One region of the Achromobacter sp. 46006 genome, then DNA from elsewhere that is predicted to be linked to it. Evidence: riboswitches for the same ligand, from Rfam matches in the RefSeq annotation. Region 1 holds a riboswitch; the other holds the start of a gene.
The links. A riboswitch is a leader RNA that binds a small molecule or an ion and turns the genes downstream of it on or off. The one in region 1 is predicted to bind manganese.
Positions count from the first base shown of each region.

Region 1 (5,854 bases):
GCGCGGCCAGGTCCAGGCCCAGCAGCGCCAGGCCGCAGGCATGCTCGACCGGCGCCAGGCCGGTGGCGAAGATGCGCGGCATCAGGTCGGTGACCCCGGCCGTGATGACGCGGTCGACCTGGCGTGCCCGTGCGAAATCGTGCAGCGCGGGGGCGGGGGTGGCGTTGGGCTGCGCCAGCCAGCCGCCCAGCGACTGGGCCAGCCGTGCAGCATCGCGCAACCCGAGGTTGAGCCCCTGGCCCGCCACGGGGTGCAAGGTCTGCGCCGCGTTGCCGATCACGGCCACGCGACCCTGCACCTGGGCGCGGCGCGCGCTCAGCGCCAACGGGAAGACATGGCGCGGCGCCTGGCAGGTCAGGCGGCCGAGGCGGTCGCCAAAGGCTTTGCCCAGTGCCTGCGAGAAGGCGGTGTTGTCCAGCGCCGCCAGCTCGGACGCGCGCTCGGGCGCGCTGCACCAGACCACCGAATAGGCATCTGGCGTCTGGGGGTGGGGCAGCAAGGCCAGCGGCCCTTCGGCCGTGAAGCGCTCCCAGGCCCAGCCGCGGCGCGGCAGGCTGGCGTGGGCGGTGGTCAGCAGGGCGTGCTGGCCGTAGTCGCGGCGCAGGTCGCTGCCGCCGGCGCCGTCCGACTGCACGGCGACCCGGCAACTGAGGGCGCGGTCGCCCTGGCTGATGCGCACGCCATCGGCATCCTGGCCGTCGACCACGGCAGGCGGACCGGACAGCAGCGTGACGCCGCTGGCGGCCACGCATTCCTCCAGCCTGGCGTGCAGCGCCGCGTAGGCGACCACGCAGCCCAACTGCGGCACGTCGAAATCGGTGTTGCGGATCACGCTGCGGCCAAGCCGGCCGCGCTGCGAGACGTGGATGTTGAGGATGTCCGCCGCCTTGGCCGGCCAGGCGTGCAGCGATTCGAGCAGCACGCGGCTGCCATGGTTCATGGCCAGCACGCGCGGGTCGGCCGCGGGCACGGCGGCGGCCGGGGTGGCAGGCGCCGCCGTGCCCTGCAGCAGGGCGATGCGGGACGGGTCCGGCGCCACGCGCGCCAGCATCAACGCCAGGACACGCCCCACGGGGCCGGCGCCAAGAATCGCAATGTCGAAGGCGGAGAGAGTCATGCCGGGATTTTACCTGTCCACTACAATCCGGGTCTGCCGGCGCGGCTTGGCGCCCGGGGACCCATTACCGGTTGATTGATATGACGCAGCTCGAGGCTTCTTCTTCGCTGTCCGCCGCAATCCCGCGCCGCCCTCGCGGCAAGGTCGCCGTCGGCCTGCTGGCCTGCCTGTTCGGCTGGCTCGGCGCGCATTGGTGGTACCTGGGCCGGCGTTACGCCTGGCTGGTGACGACGCTGTCCCTGCTCAGCCTGTTTTGCGCGCTGCGCTACTACCCGGTCTGGTACGACAACCCGGCTTTTTTCCTGGTGTTCATTCCCATGATCGACGGCTTCATCGAGAGCGCGGTGTTTTCGCTGATGCCCGACGAGAAGTTCGATCGCCTCTACAACCCCGGATTGCCGCCGTCCCCCAAGACCGGCTGGGGGCCGGTGCTGGTTGCCCTCCTGGCCTGCCTGGTCGGCGCCACCGTGTCCATGTTCGCCATTGCGATGGTGGTGGTCTATGTGTGGGTGGCAATGGGCTGGCTGGACGGCCTGACGCTGTAGGCCCGGCGTCCGGCGGCACGCAAGCGGCGCGGTCCCGCGCGCCGCTCGGCTATTCGCGCATCAGCGCCTCGATCTCGGCGGCCTGTACCGGCACCCCGCGGGTAATCAGCTCGCAACCCTCGTCCGTCACCAGCGCATCATCCTCGGTGCGGATGCCGATGTTCCAATAGGCCTCGGGTACGTCGTCGGCCGGGCGCACGTAGATGCCGGGTTCGATCGTCAGCATCATGCCGGTTTCCAGTGTGCGCCACGGGCGTTCGGCGCCGGGTCCCGCGCCCGGTTGGCGGTAGTCGCCGACGTCGTGTACGTCCAGCCCCAGCCAGTGGCCGGTGCGGTGCATGTAGAAGCGGCTGTAGTCGCCCGATTCGATCACGCCGTCCAGCGAACCCTTCAGCAGTTTCAGGTCCAGCATGCCCTGCGCCAGCACGCGCACCGCGGCCTCGTGGCCGTCATTCCAGCCGCGGCCCGGCGCGGTGGCCCGGGCCGCCGCCTCCTGGGCCGCCACGGTCAGGTCGTACAGCGCGCGTTGCGGGCCGCTGTAGCGGCCGTTCACCGGGAAGGTGCGGGTGATGTCGCTGGCGTAGCTGTCGACTTCGCAGCCGGCGTCAATCAGCACCAGGTCGCCGTCGCGCAGCACCGCCTCGCCGGCGGGGTAGTGCAGCACGCAGGCATTGGCGCCGGCCGCGACGATGCTGTTGTAGGCCACCGCCTGGGCGCCATGCCGGCGGAATTCGTACAGCAGTTCCGCTTCCAGCTCGTATTCACGCATCCCTGCGCGCGTGGCCCGCATGGCGCGGGCGTGGGCGCCGGCGGAGATCTTGGCCGCGCGCCGCATCGCGGCGATCTCGCTGGCGTCCTTGACCAGCCGCATCTCGGCCAGGATCGGCCGGATGTCCAGCTGCCGCGCGGGCGGCTGGTGGCCGCCGCGGCTGGCTTCGCGCGCCGCCGCCAGCCAGCGGTGCAGCCGGCCGTCGCTGCGCTTGTCGCCCGCCAAAGGCGCAAATAGCGTGGGCTGGTCCCGCAGCAGCTTGGGCACCAGCTCGTCCAGCGCATCCAGGGGGTGGGCGTCGTCGAAGCCGAAATGTTCGGCCGCGGCCTCCGGACCGAAGCGCCGGCCTTCCCAGATCTCGTGTTCGACATGGCGCGGGCGGCAGAACAGCAGGGCGCGGTCGGTGGCGCCGGCGATCAGCACCAGCCAGGCGCCGGGCTCGGTGAAGCCGGTGAGATAGAAGAAATCGCTGTCGTGCCGATAGGGATACTCGGCGTCGCGGTTGCGAATGGCTTCGGGCGCGGTGGCCAGGATGGCGATGCCGCCGCCTTCCGCGCGCATCCGCGCCATCAGGCGCTCGCGGCGGGCGGCGAAGGGGGCGACATCGGTGGGCGGCAGGCTCATGGGTGAAAAGGGGCGCAAGGCCCGGCGGGAAGCTGTGGTGCCAGTTACTTTACTCGCCGCGCTGCCGATGCGACAGCCCGGCCGCATGCCCGCGCGCGGTGTGTGGATTCACTCGACTGTCACGGGCAGGCTGCTACAATCGCGCCTCTGTCATTGGGGAGTAGCCATCCTTTGTCCCCAAAGGAGTTAGCGTCAACAGACTTGGTGGTCCGGTTCCGCGCAGCGGTTTCCAGGACTCCATGGCGCTAACGGTCTCCATGCCGCGGTCCGCCCGCGCATGGATCAGCCAGGCGAGACCTTTGGCCGCGTAGCGTTCACCCTTGGCCGGGCGAGCCGCTACGTCGCGCCAATTGGTTTCTGCTCGCCCGGCTCGCCTCTATGTTGCTCACCCTGTTCCTGTTTTTCCTGTCCGCGGCAGTGATCTATTTCGCCTGCGAATTCTTCGTCAACGGCGTCGAATGGGTCGGACACCGCTTCCAGCTTGGCGCCACCGCGACCGGCACCGTGCTGGCCGCCTTCGGCACGGCCCTGCCGGAAAGCGCCGTGACCTTCATGGCCGTGGTGTTCGGCGAAACTCCCGAGCAAAAGGACATCGGCGTCGGCGCCGCCATGGGCGGCCCACTGGTGCTGGCGACGCTGGCCTATGCCGTGGTCGGCCTGGCGCTGTGGCGCGCCCGCCGGGGCCAGCCGACACAGGCCAACTGTATCAACGCGGACCAGCGCCGACTGGCCCGCGACCAGGCCTGGTTCATGGGCATCTTCGTCTTCAAGGTCGGCCTGGGCCTGCTGGCCTTCGCCTGGAAACCCTGGCTCGGCATCCTGTTCCTGGCCACCTATGGCCTGTACGTCAAGCGCGAACTGAGCAACGACGAGGACTGTCTGGATTGCGAAGACCTGGAGCCGCTCAAGCTGCGCCCGCGCGACGAGAATCCGTCGATGTTCTGGGCGGCGACCCAGACGCTGCTGGCGCTGGTGGTGATCGCCGGCGCCTCGCACGTATTCGTCAACCAGATCGAACTGCTGGGCATCGCCATGGGCGCCTCGCCGCACGTGGCCGCGCTGCTGCTGGCGCCGGTCGCCACTGAGTTGCCGGAGATCATGAACGCGCTGATCTGGGTGCGCCAGGGCAAGGAACGCCTGGCGCTGGCCAACATCTCGGGCGCCATGATGATCCAGGCCACCATCCCCAGCGCCCTGGGCATCTTCATGACGCCCTGGTTGCTCGATGGTCCGCTGCTGGCCGCGGGCCTGTTCACCATGTTGTCCATCAGCCTGCTGTGGCTGCGCTTTCGCCGCGCTGGCATGAGCGTGCCGGCGCTGTCGGCGGTGGGGGGCTTTTATGCCCTGTTCGGGGCCTATCTGGGTTGGCATTTCTACGCCTGACGGGGCAAGGGCGCGAGGCTCCGGGCCTCGCGCCCTTTTGCACAAAAAGCAAAATTTGTGCCGGCAAGCCTTGTCCATCAGTGGAAACCCGCGTAAAATTTTGCCGTTATCCATCCCAGGAGCAGTCTTCGTGAATACCGATTCCGGCGAAAGTAGTCGATCTTGCATCGACGCCGCTGTTTGACAGGTCCACGCAGAACTCCGTCTGCCGCAACCTGTTGAGCAGGTTGCGGTGATATCCCAGGCCCGGCTTTCTTTCCGGGCAGCAAGCGCAAGCCCACGGCTTGCCGGGATTCTCCCCAACACAATCCGCCAGAACCGCCGCTCGTCGCAGCGCCAGCGTTCGCGCACGCGTTTTCGCGTCCGCCCGCCGGCACGGTGACCCTGCGTGCACGCGTATGCGCGAAAGCCGCTCCCCATTCGCAATGGAGGTCGCTATGCGTTTCTTCGACTTGTTCCTGCGCCGTGCTGGCGTCGACCGCGCCACCGCCCTGGGCCGCCGCCGCGGCACCTCGCGCCTGACGGTCATCTGCCCGCGCGATGAATTGGGCGCGCTGCGCAAGCAGATCTGCCTGGACTTCGGTGCCGCCGGGCTCGATGTCTCGCAAGTGCAGATCGACCAGGGGCGCGACCCCGGCATGGCCTCGGCCTGCATCACCGTTAATTGCCCGCCCGAGCTGCGTGGCGAACTGATGTCGCAAGCCCGCCGGTTGAGCGCCAATCCCGCCGTGCGCCACGTCCATTTTGGCGCGCAACCGCTGGCGGCCTGATTCCGCCTTTCATTTCCCAGGAGAGACCATGCCCAGTGCCTTAGACCCCGAGCCTCGATTGCGCCCCGCGCGCGGGGCCGGCCTGCCTGTCTGACCTGTCTTCTCCCTTGCGAGCCGACTGGCCGGATAGTCACCCGGTCTAGTACGGAATCCGCAGCCCCGAACCCCCGGCCCGGCCCGCTCGACGCGCGCCACTGCCGCCGGCCCCGGTTCTCCCGCTAGTTTCCCGTTCCGCTTCCCGCAACCGGCGCGCCTCGACGCGATCCGGACGCCGGCAACATCGCCCCGGTGCCTGCGCACGCCCGTACGCGGCGGCAACGGCCTGCTTCGCCCAGGCCGCGGCCCCGTGCTGCCCGCGCAAAGGCATGGCGGCGGCCTGCCCGTGTCTTCCAGAACAACATCAATAACGGGAACACTCCGATGTTCAAATTCCTGAAGACCTTCTTCTCCTCCGCGGTCGGCCTGCGGCGGTCGGGGCGCCACTTCCGGCGTTCGCCCATGCTGGAGCAGGGCGGCGGACCGGCCAGCGCCACGGCTGATTCCTCCGACGCCGCGCGCCGCGCCAACCGCCGCATGCTCGATGTGGCGCGCATGGATTTCGACGCGCTGTTCTCGATGTTCCGCAGCGGCCGCGGCGGCCTGTCCG
Region 1 covers NZ_JCBANN010000002.1:120,533-126,386, forward strand. Annotated here, with positions in the region: gene AC6LKG_RS01875 (UbiH/UbiF/VisC/COQ6 family ubiquinone biosynthesis hydroxylase) at 1-1,117, opposite strand, end outside; gene AC6LKG_RS01880 (TM2 domain-containing protein) at 1,198-1,662, shown strand; gene AC6LKG_RS01885 (aminopeptidase P N-terminal domain-containing protein) at 1,712-3,055, opposite strand; yybP-ykoY riboswitch at 3,199-3,354, shown strand; gene AC6LKG_RS01890 (sodium:calcium antiporter) at 3,434-4,438, shown strand; gene AC6LKG_RS01895 (hypothetical protein) at 4,876-5,208, shown strand; gene mgtA (magnesium-translocating P-type ATPase) at 5,629-5,854, shown strand, end outside.

Region 2 (5,854 bases), on a different contig from region 1:
GGCGCGCGAAGAGCCCTGGCTCGCGCCGGACCTGGCCGGCGATCGGGTCCCGCGCGAACTCATGCCGTTCACGCAGACCCTGGCAAACCGGTCGCGGCGCATGGAAGAAATGTTGCGGCGCGAGCGCCATTTCTCGGATCAGGCGGCGCACGAGATGCGCTCGCCGGTCACCGCGATCAAGGCGCACCTGCAGGTGTTGCAGCGGTTGCCAACGGCGGCCCGGGATGCCGCAAGCCAGCAGGCGATCGCGCACGCCTTGCAGGGCACCGTGCGGCTGGAACGCCTGATCGAACAACTGCTGATACTGGCGCGCGCCGATGGCTGCGAGGCGGACGCGGCTTGCGATGCGGTGGCGGTGCTGCAGTGGGTGGCCTGCCGCAAACCTGCCCGCGTGCATTGGCGCATGCCCGTCGGCCAGCCGTGGGCGGCCCTGCCGGATGCCCTGCTCGATTGCGCCGTGCGCAACCTGGTGGAAAACGCCCTCAAGTATTCGCCCCAGGACATGCCGGTGGAGGTCGACGCCAGGGTGGCCGCCGACTGCCTGGTGGTGGGGGTGCGCGACTACGGCCCGGGGTTGAGCGCCGCGCAGTGCGCGCGGGCGACCGAACCATTCTGGCGCGGCCAGCGCCAGGCCGAGGGCGCGGGGCTGGGGTTGTCGATCGTGGCCACCATCGCTGCGCGCCATGGCGGCAGGCTGGCGCTGGCGCCGGCCACGGGCGGCGGCCTGTACGCCTGCCTCACGCTGCGCCTGGCCGAGGGGCCGCGGGCTACTCCCAGGAACGCGAGTACTGGTGATCCTGGAACAGTTCAGGCAGGCCAGACACCTGTTTGAAGCGCAGCACCTCGTCGTCGTCCATGCCGAGCTGGCGCGCAACGTCGGCATCGCTCCAGCCGGCTTGCAGCAGGCGCACCACGATGTCGGTCATGGGCATCACGCCGTGCACGCCGCGGGCGCGGTTGTGGCGGATGGTGGCGGCGATGCGGTCGGCGGCCGCATCGCGGCCGGGACGGATCGTGACCAGCGGCAGGTAGCCGTGCAGGCGCGACTGGATCGGGCCTTTCTTCTTGCCGACGCGCTGGCGGTGGAAACCGTCGACCACCACGTAGCGGCGCGGCGCGGCCTGGTGGGCGACGATGGGCTGGGTGTAGCCGTCGGCCGCGATCGACAATTCCAGCAGGCGCATTTCCGGGGGCGCGACACTATTGGGGTTGTAGTCATTGGCCTCGACCTGCGGGCCGGGGACCCACTGCACGCAATCGACCGGCTCGGCCGCGAAAGGGCTGTGCTCATGCAGGCAGCGCCGGATCCGGTTGATGGCATCGATGCGCGAGGTCAGGGGCAGGTCGCGCAGTTCCTCGAACAAGGCCCGGGCCCGGTTCTCCAGATCCGTTACGTGTGGCATGCGTGTTCCTTTTCAAGGTGACCCAGTTTCCCCGGGAGGTTTGGACCTGGAAGCCGTGCGGCAGCAGCAGCGCCGCGCAGTCGCGCGGCACGCGCAGCGTGCAGGGCTGGTCGCGTTCGTCGATGAATTCGAGCACCTGGCGGCGCAGCTCGCGGAACAGGCCGCGCTGGCGTGCTTCGGGCCGGATGTAGCCGTCGCGGATGCGGACGGCGCCGGTCAGAAGTTCGATGCCGATGAAGCCGAGCAGGCGCCGCTGGCCGCGCCGGCGCACCACGAACCAGCGGTGGCGCGCGCTGTCGCTCAAGGGGTAGCCGCCGCAGTCGCGCCGCACGGTGGCGCTGGCGAAGAAGCGGCCCATCTGGGCGAAGAACGCAGCCTCGTCTTCGTAGGAGTTCAGGCGCAGGAAGTCGTATTGGTTCAGGGCGGTCATGAGTGCGTCCGCTGTGTCGGTGCAACCACGATGTCGATGTCGCGGCGCGCGGGGCCGAACGACAGCGAGCGGGCCATGTCCTGCTTGAGCAGCGACAGGCCGATGCGCCGCCAGGACGGCTGCGCCTTGCGGTTTTCGAGATCGGGAACGCCGGCGTCTGGCCACTGCGCCAGCGGTTGGCCATGCTGTTCCCACCAGGTGATGAAGACGTCGATGCGGCGCGCATACACCTGGCGCAGCGTGGCGGGCATGCTGTCGAGCAGGAAGAGGCTGTACTGGCGCCAGGTGCTGAAGGTGGGTGGCAGGCCGAGGCCGCCGCGATAGCCGAGAAAGCGCTGGCGGCAGTAGCGCGCGGCGTAGTTGGCGCCTTCGACGCGCCTGACGGCGCGAAACCAGGTGGCGGGCTCGAGCTTGTGGAACAGGTCCAGCCCCTTGCGCTGGTCGTCGCCGTAGGGCTGGCAGATGCGCATCTGCGAGAACGCCACGCCGGCGCGCAGCATCTGGTCGTAGAGGCGGTTGTAGGGGTGGCGGTGCTCGCCGGTGTAGCGCCAGAGGTCTTCGAACTTCCAGTCGTAGATCGGGAAGAACGTGACGGCTTTGTCGTTTTGCCTGTCGCGCGTGCTCCAGGCCAGCGCCTTGCGCGCGCCGGGTGGCGTCCAGGCGCACTTCTTGCTGCGGCGCTTGACCGCCAGGTAGCGGTTGAGCGATTCATCGGAGCGGATGCCGACCAGGAACGCGGTGGACGCATCGCGCGACAGCCATTGGTTGAATTCGGGCACGAATTCCTCGAATTCCATGCGATGGCGGAAGAAGGGGAAATAGTCGGGGTTGTTGATCACCGCGGGATGCTGCGGCAGCGGCCGGATCCACTCGGCTTCGCGGCCCGGCTCCCAGGCGCACCAGTAGGGTTCGCGCAGGCTGGAGGCGTTGCGCAGGTTGATCGGCAGGCAGATCCACCAGGGGTGGACGTCGGGCCGCTGGAACATCTCGGTGACGTGCGCGATGGTGGCCTGGTATTGGCCTTCGAGGTCGATGAAGATGGCGTGCACCGGGCCGCGGCCCATTTCGCGCGCGACCTCCAGCGCCAGGTGCAGGGTGACGGAGCTGTCCTTGCCGCCGGAGAACGCCACGCAGACGCGCTCGAAGTGCTGGAACACCAGGCGGATACGCGCCCTGGCGGCTTCGAGGACATTGCAGTCGCGGTAATGCTTGACCGCCATTCTTTCCCTCCATTCGCACGGCGTGCCGGACGCGCCGCGCGTGTGCAGCCGCGGCGCGATGTGTCTGCCGGCCAGGGGAAATTTATGCGTATCCGCCGCGACAGGCCTGTGAGGATAGCCCGAGCGCGAGGTGTCAATGCGGTCAATGCGTCCGACATTGATGGAGACGTACGAGCTGCGCCGCGACGCGCGCTGCGCGAGCCGGCGCGCGCGTCACGCTGCCTTCAGGTGCTCGTACAGGATGGTGGCGCCGATGCCGATCAGCGCCAGGCCGCCCAGCACTTCGGCGCGCTTGCCGGCGACGTTGCCGATCAGGCGGCCGACCATCACGCCCAGGGTCACCATCAGCATGGTGGCCAGGCCGATGGCCAGCGCGGTGATGGCGATGTTGTTGTCGATGAAGGCCAGGCTGACGCCAACCGCCATGGCGTCGATGCTGGTGGCGAAACCGGTGACGGCCAGCAGCCAGAAGGAATGGCGGGCGACCGGCGGCGCGGCTTCGTCATGGTCCGCGCGCCAGCCGTTGCGGATCATCATGCCGCCCAGGATACAGAGCATGACGAAGGCGATCCAGTGATCCCATTCCTGCACGTAGCGTGCGGCCACGGAGCCAAGCGCCCAGCCGATCACGGGCGTGATGGCTTCGATCACGCCGAATATCACGCCAGTGCGCAGGGCTTCGGACAGGCGGGGCTTGTGCAGGGCGGCGCCCTTGCCGACGGCGGCGGCGAAGGCGTCGGTGGACATGGCGAAAGCCAGGACGAGCGTGGAGAGGGCGTTCATGCGGGAGAGGCTCCGACCGGGCGAAACACACAGACCGTCCATATCGCCCGGTCGTGAGCTATGGATCAGTCCGTGGTCTCGCCTGACCGTGTCGGTCGCGCGCGCCATGGCCAGGTGGGCCAAGAGTGTTGACGCGGGCGCTTCCGGCCGGGGCCGGAAGAGGCTACTCCCCAAGGAGGCTTGCAGTGTACCAAACGGCGCATGGCGCCGGTGTGACACGGCGGGTTCAGGTCAGCCGGGCGCCGTTGGGGACGTCATGCTCGGGCGTCACCAGGATGGTGTGGTCGTTGGCGTCGGCCAGCCCCAGCACCAGCACTTCGGAGCGCACCGGGCCGACCTGGCGCGGCGGAAAATTGACGATGCCCAGGATGCGCTTGCCCGGCAGTTCCTCGAGCGTGTAGCGGCCGGTGATCTGCGCCGAGCTTTTCTTGACGCCGACACCGGCGCCGAAATCGATGGTCAGCTTGTAGGCCGGCTTGCGCGCCTCGGGGAACGGGTCGGCGGCGACGATGGTGCCGACGCGGATGTCGACCTTCATGAAGTCGTCGAAGCTGACGGTGGGAGCGGGCGGGGTGGCGGGATCCTGGGTGTAGTGCATGGGCGTGGGCGATCGGTTCATGGGGAGCGGGCGGCGATGCCCGCGATGGTCCCGCATCATGCCAGATCGATGCCGCCGATGGTCGGGCGCAGGCCGGCCGGCGCGGCCAGGTCAACCCGCGCGATGCGGCCGGCGTCCCTGGGCGCGCGGCGGATTCGGGCCTCGCGGGCCACGGACCGGCCGCGCGAAGGCGGCGGGAAGCAGCGCGGTGGCGGGCGGGCGCATGGGCGCGGGGCCTTCAATGACGCGTCATGATTTGGCGGCGGCCGTGGAGGCGCTTTTCTTGCCGCGCGGCTTGGCCGCTGGCGTTTCGGTTACCGGCGGCGTGTCGAACTCCTGTTTGTTCCGTTCGCCCCGCGGGGTGTTTTCCGGATGGGGTTTGGGAAAGGCCCAGGGCTTCGTTTTCTGATCCATTGCTTGTACTCCTTGCACAGGCGGAACAGTAGCATTTGCCGTGGCCGTGAGTAAGTGAGGGTTGACGTCAATATTCATCGCATCGTGATGAGGTAAATCGGCAAGCGCGGCATCGCGCCGGCTGCTATACGACCGCCGCGACGGCGGTGCGTTCACTGATTGATGGGAGCGGGTTTCGTGAGGGGTTGTCGAGGGGGCCGCGATACGGATCGCGGGCCGGGCGCGCGGGCCGGCGCGGAGGCGCAATATACCCGGTTGGCGCGCCGCGCGTGCCGCGACGCCTGCCGCTACCCGCGTGGCGGCGCCTGTGCCGCGCGCGGATAGCGGAATTCTACCGCGCCCGCGCCGCGCCTGCGCCCGCGGGCATCATCCGGATGGCATCCGGACTCATCCGTTTGCATCGGCAAAAGTCTCTATTGCATGCGGCGATGGCGGGACTACGATGGGGCTCGCGCACATAGGGAGGAAGCTATGGACACGACCAAGGAATGGTATGCCTCCGTCAAGGAATGGCAGCGCGCGCGCGATGAACTGACCAGCGCCATCGCCGCGATCAAGTGGCCCGACCCCACGCCGGATTGCCTGGCCACTTATGACCGCGCCTATGCGCATGAAACCGCGGCGCGCGAGCGCATGAAGCTGGCGTACGAACGCGTCCGACGATAGGGGCGCGGCGCGGTTGCTACACTGCCGCGCATGAAGCAACCTACCAACCCCCTGATGATCAGGATGGCGCGCGCCGATGACGCGGCGGCGCTTGAAGATGTGCTGACGCGCACCTACGAAGGCACCTGGCAGCCACAGATGACGCCGGAGAAATACCGGTACTTCCTGGACAGCGGCAAGATCCCCCGCTATGTCGCCGAGCGCGGCGCGCGCTTCCACGTGTGCGAGGTCGAAGGCCGCGTGGCCGGCATGGTCGATTGGGAACAGAACTTCATCTGGGCGCTGCACGTGCACCCGGATCTGCAGCGCCGCGGCGTCGGCGCGGCGCTGCTGGCCGTGG
Region 2 covers NZ_JCBANN010000005.1:84,819-90,672, reverse strand. Annotated here, with positions in the region: gene AC6LKG_RS04540 (sensor histidine kinase) at 1-832, shown strand, start outside; gene AC6LKG_RS04535 (IbrB-like domain-containing protein) at 768-1,403, opposite strand; gene AC6LKG_RS04530 (N-acetyltransferase) at 1,288-1,833, opposite strand; gene AC6LKG_RS04525 (phosphoadenosine phosphosulfate reductase) at 1,830-3,053, opposite strand; gene mntP (manganese efflux pump MntP) at 3,267-3,836, opposite strand; yybP-ykoY riboswitch at 3,841-4,020, opposite strand; gene AC6LKG_RS04515 (tRNA-binding protein) at 4,063-4,434, opposite strand; gene AC6LKG_RS04510 (hypothetical protein) at 4,684-5,004, opposite strand; gene AC6LKG_RS04505 (hypothetical protein) at 5,320-5,514, shown strand; gene AC6LKG_RS04500 (GNAT family N-acetyltransferase) at 5,545-5,854, shown strand, end outside.
Region 2: another riboswitch for manganese. It lies ahead of mntP (manganese efflux pump MntP); the one in region 1 lies ahead of AC6LKG_RS01890 (sodium:calcium antiporter).